DNA from 4 places in the Hoeflea sp. AS16 genome. Region 1 is predicted to be linked to each of the others. Evidence: predicted binding sites of a transcription regulator. Region 1 holds the regulator's gene; each other region holds the start of a gene.
What was found. The regulator PhoB, encoded in region 1, activates phosphate uptake and scavenging genes when phosphate is short. The targets are predictions, from matches to a motif close to TGTCATNNANCTGTCAT.
Positions count from the first base shown of each region.

Region 2: a site for PhoB is predicted at 1,648-1,664, ahead of phnC (phosphonate ABC transporter ATP-binding protein). Genes of this name have one in related genera too.
Region 3: a site for PhoB is predicted at 1,520-1,536, ahead of WNY80_RS11195 (alkaline phosphatase). Genes of this name have one in related genera too.
Region 4: a site for PhoB is predicted at 2,081-2,097, ahead of ugpB (sn-glycerol-3-phosphate ABC transporter substrate-binding protein UgpB). Genes of this name have one in related genera too.

Region 1 is NZ_JBBMQQ010000006.1:160,682-164,239, forward strand. Features, by position in the region: gene WNY80_RS15875 (aspartate aminotransferase family protein) at 1-780, opposite strand, end outside; gene WNY80_RS15880 (GcrA family cell cycle regulator) at 1,255-1,779, shown strand; gene phoB (phosphate regulon transcriptional regulator PhoB) at 1,875-2,558, opposite strand; gene phoU (phosphate signaling complex protein PhoU) at 2,588-3,310, opposite strand; gene pstB (phosphate ABC transporter ATP-binding protein PstB) at 3,357-3,558, opposite strand, start outside.
Region 2 is NZ_JBBMQQ010000001.1:415,930-419,487, reverse strand. Features, by position in the region: gene phnD (phosphonate ABC transporter substrate-binding protein) at 1-635, opposite strand, end outside; gene phnC (phosphonate ABC transporter ATP-binding protein) at 692-1,573, opposite strand; cobalamin riboswitch at 1,755-1,936, shown strand; gene bluB (5,6-dimethylbenzimidazole synthase) at 1,985-2,665, shown strand; gene WNY80_RS01955 (DapH/DapD/GlmU-related protein) at 2,662-3,276, opposite strand; gene phnL (phosphonate C-P lyase system protein PhnL) at 3,273-3,558, opposite strand, start outside.
Region 3 is NZ_JBBMQQ010000003.1:591,961-595,518, forward strand. Features, by position in the region: gene WNY80_RS11195 (alkaline phosphatase) at 1-1,425, opposite strand, end outside; gene WNY80_RS11200 (VOC family protein) at 1,604-2,185, shown strand; gene WNY80_RS11205 (M3 family metallopeptidase) at 2,225-3,558, opposite strand, start outside.
Region 4 is NZ_JBBMQQ010000012.1:60,153-63,710, forward strand. Features, by position in the region: gene ugpA (sn-glycerol-3-phosphate ABC transporter permease UgpA) at 1-622, opposite strand, end outside; gene ugpB (sn-glycerol-3-phosphate ABC transporter substrate-binding protein UgpB) at 684-1,994, opposite strand; gene WNY80_RS20860 (urate hydroxylase PuuD) at 2,275-3,513, shown strand; gene guaD (guanine deaminase) at 3,510-3,558, shown strand, end outside.

The DNA.
Region 1 (3,558 bases):
GGCCGTTGCAAGGCAGGCGCCAAAGGGAAAGCCGCCGCCAATGCCCTTGGCAACCGCCATGATGTCCGGCTCGATACCGGCCCACTCATGCGCGAACAGCTTGCCGGTCCGGCCCACGCCCGACTGGACCTCGTCAAGGATCATCAGGATGCCCTGCTCGTCGCACAGGTCGCGCAAAGCCCGCAGGCTTTCATTGGACAGCGGACGAATGCCGCCCTCGCCCTGCACCGGCTCGATGAGTATGGCTGCCGTCTCGTCGGTGATCGCCGCCTTCAGGGCGTCGAGATCATCGAACGGCACCTGATCGAAGCCCTCGACCTTGGGACCGAAGCCTTCGAGATATTTCGCCTGACCGCCGGCGGCGATCGTCGCCAGGGTACGGCCGTGGAAAGCACCTTCAAAGGTGACGATGCGATAGCGCTCGGGCTGGCCGTTGACAAAGAAATGACGGCGCGCCGTCTTGATGGCGCATTCCAGCGCCTCGGCACCGGAATTGGTGAAAAACACCTTGTCGGCAAAAGTCACCTCGGTCAGGCGTTCGGCCAGACGGGACTGGTCGGGAATTTCGTGCACGTTGGAGAGATGCCACAGGCGATCGGCCTGGGCCTTGAGCGCCTCGACCAGATGCGGATGGGTGTGGCCGAGAGAATTGACCGCGATGCCGGCAGCAAAATCCAGATAGCGCTCGCCCTCGGGAGTTTCCAGCCACACGCCATGCCCGCGTTCGAACACGATTGGAACGCGGTTATATGTATCATAAAGCGGCTTGGCGTCGGCCATGGCGCTTCTCTCCCCTTTAGAGAACGGACAAAACAGCACGACCCATGCATTGCGAACGCCGCAGCGGTCACGAGGCAGGGCATGCCGGAAAACCAAAATGCCGCCCTTTCCGGGGCGGCGAGGGCACTATTTACATTTAGACGATGCCTGTCAATGAGACAGGATGCGCACGCGGTCCGAGCCGATTTGCATCGGCTCCGGGCGAGCATTTTCGATCTGGCCGGCGTTCCGTCACGGCTAAAGGGTAAGATTTTGTATCCGCCGCCTAAGTTGGGGAAAACCGCCAAAAGGGATCGGCATGATTCGGCTGACTCTTGTCACGGAGTCTGCCGACCACTAAGTTAAGACCATGAAATAGAGGTTCGCGGCGGACACTATTCACCTCATTGTAACCGAGCGTTCAAGTTCCGGTCATCCGGGACGACGGTGAGGGATTCTGCCATCCCGGGATACGGGATACAGGGAGAGCATTGCATGAACTGGACTGATGAACGGGTCGAAAGACTCAAGAAACTCTGGGCGGACGGGCTCAGCGCTAGCCAGATCGCAGCGCAATTGGGCGGCGTCAGCCGCAATGCTGTGATCGGCAAGGTGCACCGGCTCAATCTGCCCGGACGCGCCAAGAGCGGTGGACAGGCGTCGGTGCGCACAAAGCGCGCCACCGCAGCACCGCGTGCGCCGAACTACGCAGGCCGCACCGCAGCACAGGCAACCCGCACCATGAGCCGCTCAAGCGGCGGGGCGCAGTTGAAGGAAGACCTGGACGTTGTTGCCGCCGAAGAGATCGATACACGTCCGATGGAAGACGTGGTGGTGCCGATTTCGCGCAGGCTTACGCTTGTGGAGCTTTCGGAGCGGACCTGCAAATGGCCGGTCGGCGATCCGCTGCAGGACGACTTCCACTTCTGCGGCAATGATTCAGGCGATGCATCGCCCTATTGCGGCTATCACGCCAAGATGGCTTTCCAGCCGTCAAGCGAGCGCAAGCGGGCACGCTGAGCGATATCAATTCCGAAACTGAAAGAGCCCGGGTTCATCGCCCGGGCTCTTTCTTTTTCTGCTGTCCTGACCCTGAAGTCTGATTGTGGCCCGTGTCAGCTTTCGATCGAGTAGCCGGCGCCGCGCACGGTGCGGATGGTATCGCGCATGCCTGACAGATTGACTGCCTTGCGCAACCTGCCGACATGCACATCGACCGTGCGCTCGTCGACATAGACGTCATGCCCCCAGACACCATCGAGCAGCTGCGCGCGGGAATAGACCCGGCCGGGCGAGCTCATCAGATATTCAAGCAGCCTGAATTCGGTCGGTCCCAGCTTGATGTCGCGGCCGCGCCGTTTGACCCGGTGGGTTTCGCGGTCAAGTTCGATATCGCCGACCTTGAGCTGGCTGGAGATGACCTCGGGCCGGGCGCGGCGCAGCATGGCCCTGACGCGGGCGAGCAGTTCTGGCGTTGAAAACGGCTTGACGACGTAATCATCAGCGCCTGTCGCCAGCCCCCGCACCCGTTCGCTCTCCTCGCCGCGGGCGGTCAGCATGATGATCGGCAGACGCTCGGTCTCGGGCCGGGCCCGCAGGCGGCGGCACAGTTCGATGCCGGAAATTCCCGGCAGCATCCAGTCCAGGATCAGCAGATCCGGAACACGCTCCTGCAGCCTGATCTCGGCCTCGTCACCGCGCAGCACGGTGTCGACCTCGTAGCCTTCAGCTTCCAGATTGTAGCGAAGCAGCACAGACAGCGCCTCTTCGTCTTCAACCACAGTGATATGCGGGCTCATCGCCATGTTTCATGCACTCCGTAACGCTGTCAGGCCGAACCCGGTGCGGGTGCGATCATGGTGGCGGTGTCATCATCCTTGGGGCGCTCGTTGGCAAATTGCTCGCCGGTGGCGACGTAATAGACCGTTTCGGCGATGTTGGTGGCGTGATCGCCGATCCGCTCGATGTTCTTTGCGCAGAAGAGCAGGTGCGTGCAGGCGGTGATGTTGCGCGGATCTTCCATCATGTAGGTCAGAAGCTCGCGAAACAGCGAGGTGTAGATCGCGTCGATCTCCTCGTCGCGCTCACGGATCGAATTGGCGAGATCCGGCGAGCGCGTGGCGAACGCGTCCAGCACTTCCTTGAGCTGTGTCAGGGCCAGTTCGGCCAGGTGCTCGAGACCGCGAACCAGCTTGCGCGGCTGGGCCATGGTGTGAACCGCAATCACCCGCTTGGCGATGTTCTTACCAAGATCGCCGACGCGCTCGAGATCGGAGGCAATGCGGATGGAACCGATGATCTCGCGCAGATCCGAGGCCATCGGCTGACGCTTGGCGATCACCAGAACGGCCTTGTCGTAGATCTCGCGCTCGCCATTGTCGAGCAACAGGTCTTCGGAGATGACGCGCTGGGCGGACGCCGTGTCGGCATTGACCAGGGCGGCGACGGCATCGGCAACCATACGTTCGGCGATGCCGCCCATTTCAGACAGGCGGCGGGTCAGGAAGCGGAGCTCGTCATCATAGGAGGTGACTGTGTGGGCTTCGGGCATGGTTTGATCCTTCAATCCTGTATTCACGATGCGAAAGGCAACCGGATTAGCCGAAGCGGCCGGTGATGTAGTCCTGAGTCAGCTTGTTGTCCGGATTGGTGAACATCTTGTCGGTGTCCCCCTCCTCGACAAGCTTGCCCAGATGGAACATCGCCGTGCGTTGCGAGACGCGGGCTGCCTGCTGCATCGAGTGGGTCACGATGACGATGGTGTAATTGACGCGAAGCTCGTCGATCAGCTCCTCGACC
Region 2 (3,558 bases), on a different contig from region 1:
CCCGATGTGTAGCCGTCCTTGAACTCGCCAACGCCCGAAGCCCAGGTGGTGCCGGCATCGAAGTTGCCCTTGACGACTTCCAGAACCAGGTTCTCGTGACCACCGCCGAAGCCGGTTTCACCGAAATACTCGGCAATCGGCATGCCGATGGCGGCAGGCAGCGTGACCGAAGGAACCAGGAAGCCGGACGTGGAATCCGGATCGGCGAAGCCGAGCTTCTTGCCCTTGAGGTCTTCCAGCTTGGTGATGCCAGAATCCTTGCGCGCAACCATGACGGAGTAGTAGCCGGTGGCGCCATCGGTCTGGATCGTGGTCAGGATCGGCTCAACAGCGTCCTTGTTTTCAAGATAGACCTTGGCGTAGCCCGATGCCCCAAGTTCGGCATAATCGAGCGTGCCGCCGAGCAGGCCCTGGATCACGCCGTCATAATCGGCGGCCGGAAACAGCGAGACTTTTTCCACGCCGAGAACGGCGGGCAGTTTTTCGGTCATGCACTGGAAGCTGCGCAGGCGGTCGGCTTCGTTTTCGCCGCCGAGAATGCCGATACGGAAGTCCTTGAGGTCTTCGGCGCCTGCAGGCTGGACAGCGATGATGGCGGCGAACGATGCCGCTGCGAGAAGGGCTTTCTTGAACATTGATCTGCTCCTGGTGAGATCCGGCAGGATGCCGGCCATTCCGTGGGTTGGGCCTGTTACGCGGGCAAGGCGACCTCGGCTGCTGCAGGCTTGACGCTGAGCGCCGGCTGCAACGGACCGGTGGATTTGGACTTGGCCGGAACGATAGGGCGTTCGGCGGAAATCGATGTCGAGGTGATGGCTTCCGAGATCTCTGTACCGTCATCGGAGGCGCCGTAGATCATCCGCACGGCGTCACTGGTCAGCTCGTCGGGCGAGCCGTCAAACACCACCTTGCCGCCGGCCATGCCGATCACCCGCTCGCAATAGGCACGCGCCGTATCGAGCGTGTGCAGATTGGTGATCACGGTAATGCCTTCGCGCTCGTTGATGTCTTTGAGCGCGTCCATGACGATCTGCGCGTTGAGCGGATCAAGCGAGGCGATCGGCTCGTCGGCCAGTACCATCGAGGGCGACTGCATCAGCGCCCGCGCAATGGCGACACGCTGCTGCTGGCCACCCGACAGGGTTCCCGCCATCTGCAATGCGGTCTGGGCAATGCCGAGACGCTCCAGCGCCATCAAGGCTTTGGCTCGCTCCTCGACCGTGAAGATGTTGAGAATGTTGAGCACCGTCGAGCGGTGATTGAGCCGGCCAAGCAGCACATTAGTCAACACGTCAAGCCGCGGCACCAAGTTGAACTGCTGGAAGATCATCGCGCAATCGCGATGCCAATTGCGCAACCCTGCACCACCGAGCCCGGACACGGTCTTGCCCTTGAACCGGATCTCGCCGCTGCTTGTCGGCGTCAACCGGTTGATCATGCGCAGGAGCGTCGACTTGCCGGCGCCCGAACGCCCGATAACACCGACCATCTGCCCTTCCGGGATAGACAGCGTGACGGCATCAACAGCAATGTTGGTGCCAAAACGGCGGGTCACGTCGGTCAATTCAAGCATGGGCAAATCCCCCGGGATCACGATTGGTCTTGCGACTTTCGAGGAGTGACCTAGCCCAGCCATGTGAAAGGCCGATGTCGGTTTGATGTCAGTTTTGTTACGTTCCACAGGCCCGGAGAGGCCTGGTGCGAAACCTCCATTTTCCAAGCGCAAAACAGACTTGCGTCCGCGCTTCAGTCATGGCCCTATGTGGATGTCTGGTGCCCGTGTGATGCGGGAGAATCGGGAATCCGGCGAGAATCCGGAACGTGCCCAACGCTGTGACGGGGATGGTCTGCGCTTCATGCCACTGGGAGAGCCCGGGAAGGCGCGCAGGTCAGATGATCCGAAGTCAGAAGACCGGCCAGATGTCATAGCCTTTCAGCGCATGGACAGCGCTGCGGGTTTTTCCGGATTGTTGGGGATCAAACAATGCCGAAGACATCCATGCTGTCTGCAGCAGAACCATTCGTGACGGCTGAACGCGACGCCGTTTACAAGGCCATCTTCACCCGCCGCGATGTGCGCGACCAGTTCCTGCCGGAGCCGGTTCCGGATGACGTTCTACGACGGCTTTTGCAAGCCGCGCATCACGCACCGTCCGTGGGGTTCATGCAACCCTGGAACTTCATCACCATCCGCAGCCAACCGGTGCGCGACAGGGTGGCCGACGCGTTCGCGCGCGCCAACGACGAAGCTGTCAAACTGTTTCCAGAAGAACGGCAACCCAAATACAAATCATTGAAACTTGAAGGCATCCGCAAGGCGCCACTCAACATCTGCGTCACCTGCAATCGAAAACGAGGCGGCGATGTGGTTCTGGGCAAGACCCACAATTCCAGCATGGATCTCTACAGCACGGTCTGCGCGGTGCAGAACCTGTGGCTTGCAGCCCGCGCCGAGGGCATCGGCATGGGCTGGGTCAGCATCTTTCGCGACGCCGATCTCAAAGCCATCCTGAGCATCCCCGACCGGATCGAGATCGTCGCCTATCTCTGCCTTGGCTATGTCGACGAGCTCTATGAGCGGCCGGAACTCGAGGTCAAGGGCTGGAACCGCCGGCTGCCGCTCGATGAGCTGATTTTCGAGGAATGCTGGCAGGGCGAACCCTAGCCACCATGTTTTTCGATAAACGCCTCGACCGGCAGCGCCCGGAAATCATGAAGCGCCGCATGCAGCTTTTCATGCTCCCAGTCCCACCAGGCCAGCGCATCGAGGCGGCTGGCGATGTCATCGGAGAACCGTTGCCGGATGGTTCGCGCAGGCACGCCGACGGCAATGGCGAAATCGGCAACATCTTTGGTCACCACCGCGTTGGCCCCGATGATCGCGCCATTGCCGATGCTCACACCGGGCATCACCACCGCGCCATGGCCGATCCAGGTGTCGTGGCCGATGCTGATCCCCTGCCCGGCGCGCCAGTCGAAGAAATCCTGATCGTCAGTCTCGCCGTCGAAATACCACGACGAGCGATAGCTGAAATGATGCAGCGACGCCCGCTCCATCGGATGCATGCTGGCATAGATCCGCACATGACTGGCGATATTGGCAAACTTGCCGATGCTCGCATAGGCGATCTGGGTGTTCTCGACGCAATAGGAATAATCCCCCATGCTCGAGTGCGCCACGGTGCAATTGGCGCCAACCTCGGTGTAGCGACCAAGGGTGGAACCCACGACCTTGGCGCTGTCATGCACCAGCGGTGTCCCTGACAGCTTCGTCATGCCGCAGACTTTCCGGTGGCAAAGGCAGATACATCGATGATCTGATCGGCCACCGCATCGCGAACCTCCTGATCGTGGAAAATGCCGAGCAATGCCGCGCCATCTGCCTTCTTGCGGGCAATCAGGTTGATCACCACTTCGCGGTTGGCGGCATCCAGCGAGGCTGTCGGTTCATCCAGCAGCAGGATCGGGTGATCGGTGATGAAGCCGCGGGCAATGTTGACGCGCTGCTGCTCGCCGCCAGAAAATGTCGCCGGCGGCAGCGACCAGAGCTTTTCGGGA
Region 3 (3,558 bases), on a different contig from region 1:
CGGCAGGTTGGCGCCCTGCTCTTCGGTGGGGGCCGCGACGAACTTGACCTCGGGGCCGAATGTCCCGTCCAGCGCGTTGGGGCCGAAGGTGCCTGCGTGCAGCGGACCGGAGACGAATTCCCAGAACGGTTCGAAATCCTGGAACTGCGCCCTGGCCGGATCATAGTAGTGGGCTGCGGTGTAATGCACGTCGGCGGTGAGCCAGACCGTGTTGGTGATGCCGGCATTCTTGATGTAGCGCAGCAGATCGGCGATCTCGAATTCGCGGCCCCTGGCGGCGCCGTCATCGGCATTGGCTATGGCTTCGAACCTGGTGTCGCCGTCACGCACCACCAGGCCGATGGGCATGTCGGCGGCGATGATCTTCCAGGTCGCCTTCGAGTTGGCGAGCTCGCGCTTGAGCCATGCTATCTGTTGCTGACCCATGAACGCGGTCGCATCGCTGGGCGCATCCTGCATGTTTTCGCTGTTGGCAGCCCGGTAGGAGCGCATGTCGAGGAAGAACACGTCGACCAGCGGGCCGTAGGCGATCTTGCGGTAGACGCGGCCCGGCTCGGCAGGGGTGTAGCTGATCGGGGTGAGTTCATGGAATGCGCGGGCGGCATTGGCCGCGAGCACATGCACCGACTTTTCGGTGTAGCGGTCATCGTCTGTCAGATCCTTGGAGTCCGACCAGTTGTTGAGAACTTCATGGTCATCCCACTGGAAGAAGGTCGGGCAGACAGCGTTGAGCGCCCGCACATGCTCGTCCATCAGGTTGTATTTCCACTGGCCGCGGAATTCGTCGAGCGTTTCGGCGACCTTGCGCTTTTCGTCGATCAGCACCTTGTTGATCCACTTGCTGCCGTCCTTGAGGTCAACTTCATCTTGCATGGCGCCATCGGCATAGATGGTGTCGCCGGAATGCAGGAAGAAGTCCGGTTCATGCCTGGCCATGGTGGCGTAGGTCTTCATGCCGACTTCATCGATGCCCCAGCCCTGACCGGCGGTGTCGCCCGACCAGGCAAAGCGGATGTTGCGGCGGGAGGCAGGTGCCGTGCGGAAACGGCCGACAATCGGTTCGGACACGGTGTTGATGTCGGACAGGTCGGCGGCGCTGAAGCGGTAGAAAATGTCCTGGTCGGATGGCAGGTTCTCGATCAGCCGCTTGGCGGCGAAGTCGGTATCCGGCAGCGCATTCATCGGCGGCAGCTTGATCGAATTCTTGAAGCTCTCGACGGTGGAGATCTCCATGTTGATGCGCGACGGCCGGTCGACGCGGGTCCAGATCATGCCGGAAGAGGTGTTGACGTCACCGGACTGGACACCGTGGGTGAAAACCGGGCGCTGGGCGGCGCGGGAGTAGGACGGTGCGGCAAGGCCGGTTGCGGTCACCAGCGAGGTGGCGCTGGCGGAGACGAGAAAACTGCGGCGGGAAAGAGACATCTGGCTTCTCCTGATTGATCGTGACCCGCAAGGGGCTGACCAGGACAGATTGCAAGAATATGTGACAGCTACTTCTCGGTTTGGTGAAAGCTTGATCAAGCTTTGATGACAGGCGGGTTTTGCCGCGCCGGCCGGATGCGGTATCAAGCAGGGAGAGAAGAGGCCGCGGGAGGCAAACATGCGCAAATTGCAGGCACAGGGCATCCACCACATCACCCTGGTGGGGGCGGATCGGCAGACCTCCATCGATTTCTGGGAAGGCGTGCTCGGCATGCCCTTCGTTTTCGAGCAGCCCAATCTGGACAGCGCTTCGGAAAGCCACCTTTATTTCGATCCCGGCGATGGCCGGCTGATCACCGTTTTCACCAGCGAGGACCGCAAGCCTGATCCGGCACGGACCTCGACCGAGCCCGGCGCGGTTCATCATCTGGCCATCAACGTGTCAAAGGCCACTTTCTCGCAGGCCATCGAGCGGCTTGACGAACGCGGGATCAAGCACAGCGGGGTCAAGGACCGGGGCTTCATGGACTCGATCTATTTCAAGGACCCGCTGGGTTTCCTGATCGAGCTTGCCGCCTACCGGTTCGAACCGCCTGCCGGATCCTCCCATGCCGAGGTGCTGCTTGAAGCGCACCGGCTGAGGGTCGCCAGGGGCGACTACAACATCGCGGAAACCCATCTCGCCGACGCGATCGAAGCGATCATCCTGAGATCGCAGCAATCGCTGTCGGACGACCGGACGCCGAAAAAGGCCTATTGAGGCCTTTCGCGGTGCCGGACGGTCGATGGCGGATGCGGCTTAAGCGAGGCCGCGTTTTTCCAGCATAGCAGTGGCGTCCGGCATACGGCCGCGGAAAGCCTGGTAGAGTTCACCCGGATCACGCGATCCGCCGGCCGAATAGATGTGGGTGAGCAGCTTTTCCGCCATTGCCGGGTCAAACGGATTGCCGGTTTCCTCAAAGGCCGAGAATGCGTCGGCGTCCAGCACTTCCGACCACATGTAGGAATAGTAGCCAGCCGAATAGCCTTCGCCGGAGAACACGTGCAGGAAATGCGGACTGGCGTGGCGCATGACGATGGCCTCGGGCATGCCGAGCTTTTTCAGTGTTTCGGCCTCGAATGTTGCCGGGTCGGCCTTTTCACCGGCGGTGTGCCAGGCCATGTCGACCAGCGCGGAGGCGGTGAATTCAACGGCGGCAAAACCGGCATTGAAGGTCTGGGCTGCCAGCACCTTGTCGAGCAGCGCCCGCGGGATCGGCTCATTGGTCTTGTAATGGCGCGCGTGTTTTTCGAGAATTTCCGGAACAGTCAGCCAGTGCTCATAAAGCTGCGACGGCAGTTCGACGAAATCGCGGCTGACCGAGGTGCCGGAAAGCGACGGGTAGGTCACGTCCGACAACATGCCGTGCAGCGCATGGCCGAATTCATGAAACAGCGTGCGCGCATCGTTGAGCGACAGCAGTGCTTCTTTGCCGGGAGCAGGCTTGGCGAAGTTCATCACGTTGGTGATGATCGGAACCTCGCCCTTTGAGCCGTCGGGCATGGTGAGCTTGTGCTGGCTGCGCATGCCGCTCATCCAGGCGCCGGAGCGTTTTGAAGGCCGGGCGAAATAATCGGCGATGAAGGTGGCGAGCATCTTGCCGTCACGTCCGGTCACCTCGAACACCCGGGCATCGGGATGCGGACCGCGAATGTCGGGGCGTTCGGTCATGGTGATGCCGAACAGCCGGTTGGCCACGTCGAAGCAGGCTTCGATCATCTTGCCGAGCGGGAAATAGGGCTTGAGTTCGGCCTCGGAGAAATCAAACCGGCGGGCCTTGAGCTTTTCCGCATAATGCCGCCAGTCCCAGGCCGCCACCTCGTGGTTGCCGCCTTCTTCGGCAATCAGCTTGGCCAGTTCGGCACGGTCGGCGTCGGCGTGCTCGACGGCACGGGTCCAGACATTGCCGAGCAGCTCTTCGACGGCTTCAGGGGTCTTGGCCATGGTGTCGTCGAGCTTGTAGGCGGCATAGCTGTCATAGCCCAGAAGCGTGGCCTTCTCGGTGCGCAAGGCGACGATCTGGGAGATCAGCGCGGTGTTGTCGGTTTTGCCGCCATTGATGCCGCGGGCAATCCAGGCCTTGAAGGCCGTCT
Region 4 (3,558 bases), on a different contig from region 1:
GAAAAATAATGGTCCAGAACCGGCGCCAGAAGCTGGCACCGTCAATCGCCGCCGCCTCGATGACGCTTTTGGGAATGGCCTGCAGGCCGGCGAGGAAAAACAGGAAATTGTAGCTGATCTGCTTCCAGGCCGAGGCTGCCACGACGAGCGCCATGGCCTGGCCGCCATCGAGAGTGTGGTTCCAGGTGTAGCCGAGCTGAGCCAGCGTCCAGGCGATGATGCCGGTGAACGGATTGAACATGAACAGCCACAGCACGCCGGCAATTGCGGGAGCCACGGCATAGGGCCAGATCAACAGGGTGCGGTAGGCACTTGAGCCCTTGATGACGCGGTCGGCAAGAACCGCCAGCCAGAGCGCGAACGACATTGCCGAGACCGTGACCAGCACCGAGAAGACGGCAGTGGTGAGAAAGGATTCGCGATAGTAGCGATTGCCGAAGAGATATTCGAAATTGCCCAGTCCGACGAACTGGGTCTTGAGCCCGAACGGGTCCGGGATGAAGGCAGACTGATAGATCGCCTGCCCTGCCGGCCAGAAGAAAAACACAAATGTGACAAGCAGCTGCGGGGCGACCAGCAGATAGGGCAGCCAACGGTTGTCAAATACGACACGCTTTTCCATGAATCACCGACCGGGAAGAGAAGCCCGGCGAGGCCCTTGAGGCCCCGCCGGATCAACAGTGTTAGCGATTGGCCTGCTCGAAGCGGCGAAGCAGTTCATTACCGCGGGAGACCGCAGAATCAAGCGCTTCCTTTGCGGACTTCGAACCGTTCCAGACACCTTCGAGTTCTTCATCGATGATGCCGCGGATCTGGTCAAAGCTGCCCAGACGCAATCCCTTGGAATTGGGGGTCGGCGCCTTGCCGGTCATCTGGATGATCGAGATGTCGGTGCCGGGGTTTTCATCATAGAAACCCGAAGCCTTGGTTGCCTCATAGGCAGCCATGGTGATCGGCAGGTAGCCGGTGTCCTGGTGCCACTTGGCCTGGATGTCCGAGCTCGACAGGAAGTTGAAGAAGGCTGCAACGCCCTTGTACTCTTCCGGTGTCTGGCCTTCCATGACCCACAGAGACGCACCACCGATGATGGTGTTCTGCGGCGCGCCTTCAACATCGCTCCAGTACGGCAGCGGACGGATGGCGAAGTCGAAAGTGGCTTCCTTCTTCACCCCGGCGTAACCGGCGGACGATTCGGTGAACAGTGCGCATTCACCGGCACGGAACGGGGCACCGCCTTCGTTGCGGCGACCCGAGTAGATGAACTTGCCGTCCTTGGCCCACTGGCCGAGCGTGTCGATGTGCTTGACCTGAACGTCACCGTTGAAGGTCAGCTCGGTATCAACGCCTGCAAAGCCGTTCTCTTTCGATGCGAAGGGAACGTTGTGGTAGGCGGAGAGGTTTTCGAGGTGAACCCAGCTCTGCCAAGCAGTCGTCAGCGGGCACTTGTTGCCCGATTCCTTGAGCGCGTCGAGGGCGGTGCCCACCTGCTCCCAGGTCGACAGATCCATTTCCGGATCAAGACCGGCAGCCTTCAGCGCGTCCTTGTTGACGTAAAGGACCGGCGTCGAGGAGTTGTAAGGCAGCGACAGCATCTGGCCTTCGGTGGTGGTGTAGTAACCGGCAACCGCGGCGAGATAGACCGACTGGTCGAATGGCAGGCCTGATTCGGCCATGACTTCATAGACCGGCTTGATGGCGCCCTTGGCCGCCATCATCGTTGCGGTACCGACTTCGAACACCTGAAGAATGTCAGGCTGCTCGCCCGCGCGGAACGCGGCGATTCCGGCATTGAGCGTTTCCGAGTAGTTGCCCTTGTTGGTGGCAACCACGGTGTATTCGCTCTGGGAATCGTTGAACTTGGCAACCTGCTCGTCAAGGAGTTCACCGAGACGACCGGTGAACGCATGCCAGAAATCGATTTGTGTTGCGGCGCTTGCTGGTGCAACGCCCGCCATGAGTGCGGCGACAACGCCAGCGGCGATGTATTTTTTCATGTGAAGTTCCTCCTTGATGGGAAACGCGTGAAAACGAACGTAACCCGAAAGGGAAACGTAACCTCAGAGCGTCTACTGCGCAAATGAAAACAGTTTTGTGACAGGGGTGTGGAAAACGAACCGTGGAACGAACTTTTCCGGTTTCACAGACAATCAATTCGATTTTCAGAAAAAATCAGCAGCTGATTAACTCGCGGACAGGCGAAAGCGGGCTTTCCATTCTGCTCCGCATTGCGCATCATGTGCACTGCAAAACAAACGGAAAGTGCGAGGGGCACCGATGTACGACTATCCTCTTTTGTGGGAATGGCTCAGCTTTGCCGTGCGCTGGCTGCATGTGATCACGGCCATCGCCTGGATCGGATCATCCTTCTATTTCATCGCGCTCGACCTTGGCCTGGTGCAGCGCCCCGGATTGCCCGAAGGCGCCTATGGCGAGGAATGGCAGGTGCATGGCGGCGGCTTTTACCACATCCAGAAATACCTGGTGGCGCCGCCAAACCTGCCCGAGCACCTGACCTGGTTCAAATGGGAAAGCTATGTCACCTGGCTGTCGGGCTTCGCCATGCTGTGCGTGGTCTACTATGCCGGTGCCGAGCTCTACCTGATCGACACCAATGTGCTGGATGTGTCGGCCCCCGTCGCGATTTCCATTTCGGTGGCTTCGATCGTGTTTGGCTGGATCATCTATGACCTGCTCTGCAAATCGCCGATCGGACAAAGCACCACGGGGTTGATGCTGGTGCTGTTCGCGGTGCTGGTGGCGATGGCCTGGGGCTATACCCAGGTGTTTTCGGGCCGGGCGGCACTTTTGCATCTGGGTGCGTTCACCGCCACCATCATGAGCGCCAATGTGGCGATGATCATCATTCCAAACCAGAAGATCGTCGTCGCCGACCTGAAGGCGGGGCGGACGCCGGATCCGAAATACGGACGCATCGCCAAGCAGCGTTCGCTGCACAACAACTACCTCACCCTGCCGGTCATCTTCCTGATGCTGTCGAACCACTATCCGCTGGCCTTTGCCACACAGTGGAACTGGCTGATCGCGGCTCTGGTGTTCCTGATGGGTGTTACCATCCGGCACTGGTTCAACACCGTGCATGCGCGCAAGGGAAAGCCGCACTGGACTTGGGCCGTCACCGTCGCGCTGTTTGCCGCCATCGTCTGGCTGTCGAGCCTGCCGCGCACTGACGAGGTGATCGAGGAAGCCTCGCTGGCGCCGGTGCTTGAGCGGTTCGTCACGAACGCCCATTTCGAAGCGGTCAGTGAAACCATCATGGGGCGCTGCTCGATGTGCCACGCGGCAGAGCCGTTCTGGGAGGGCATTGCACATGCGCCCAAAAACGTGCGGCTCGAAACGGATGCGGACATAGCCCGGCATGCGCGGGAAATCTACATCCAGGCCGGACGCAGCCACGCGATGCCACCCGGCAACATCACCTATGTGGAGCCCGAAGAGCGGGCGCTGATTGTCGCCTGGTATGAATCAGCCATCGCCGGCGAGCCTGATCAATGACAGCGAAACTGCTGCGCGGCCGGACGCTGAGCTTCAAGTCGCGCC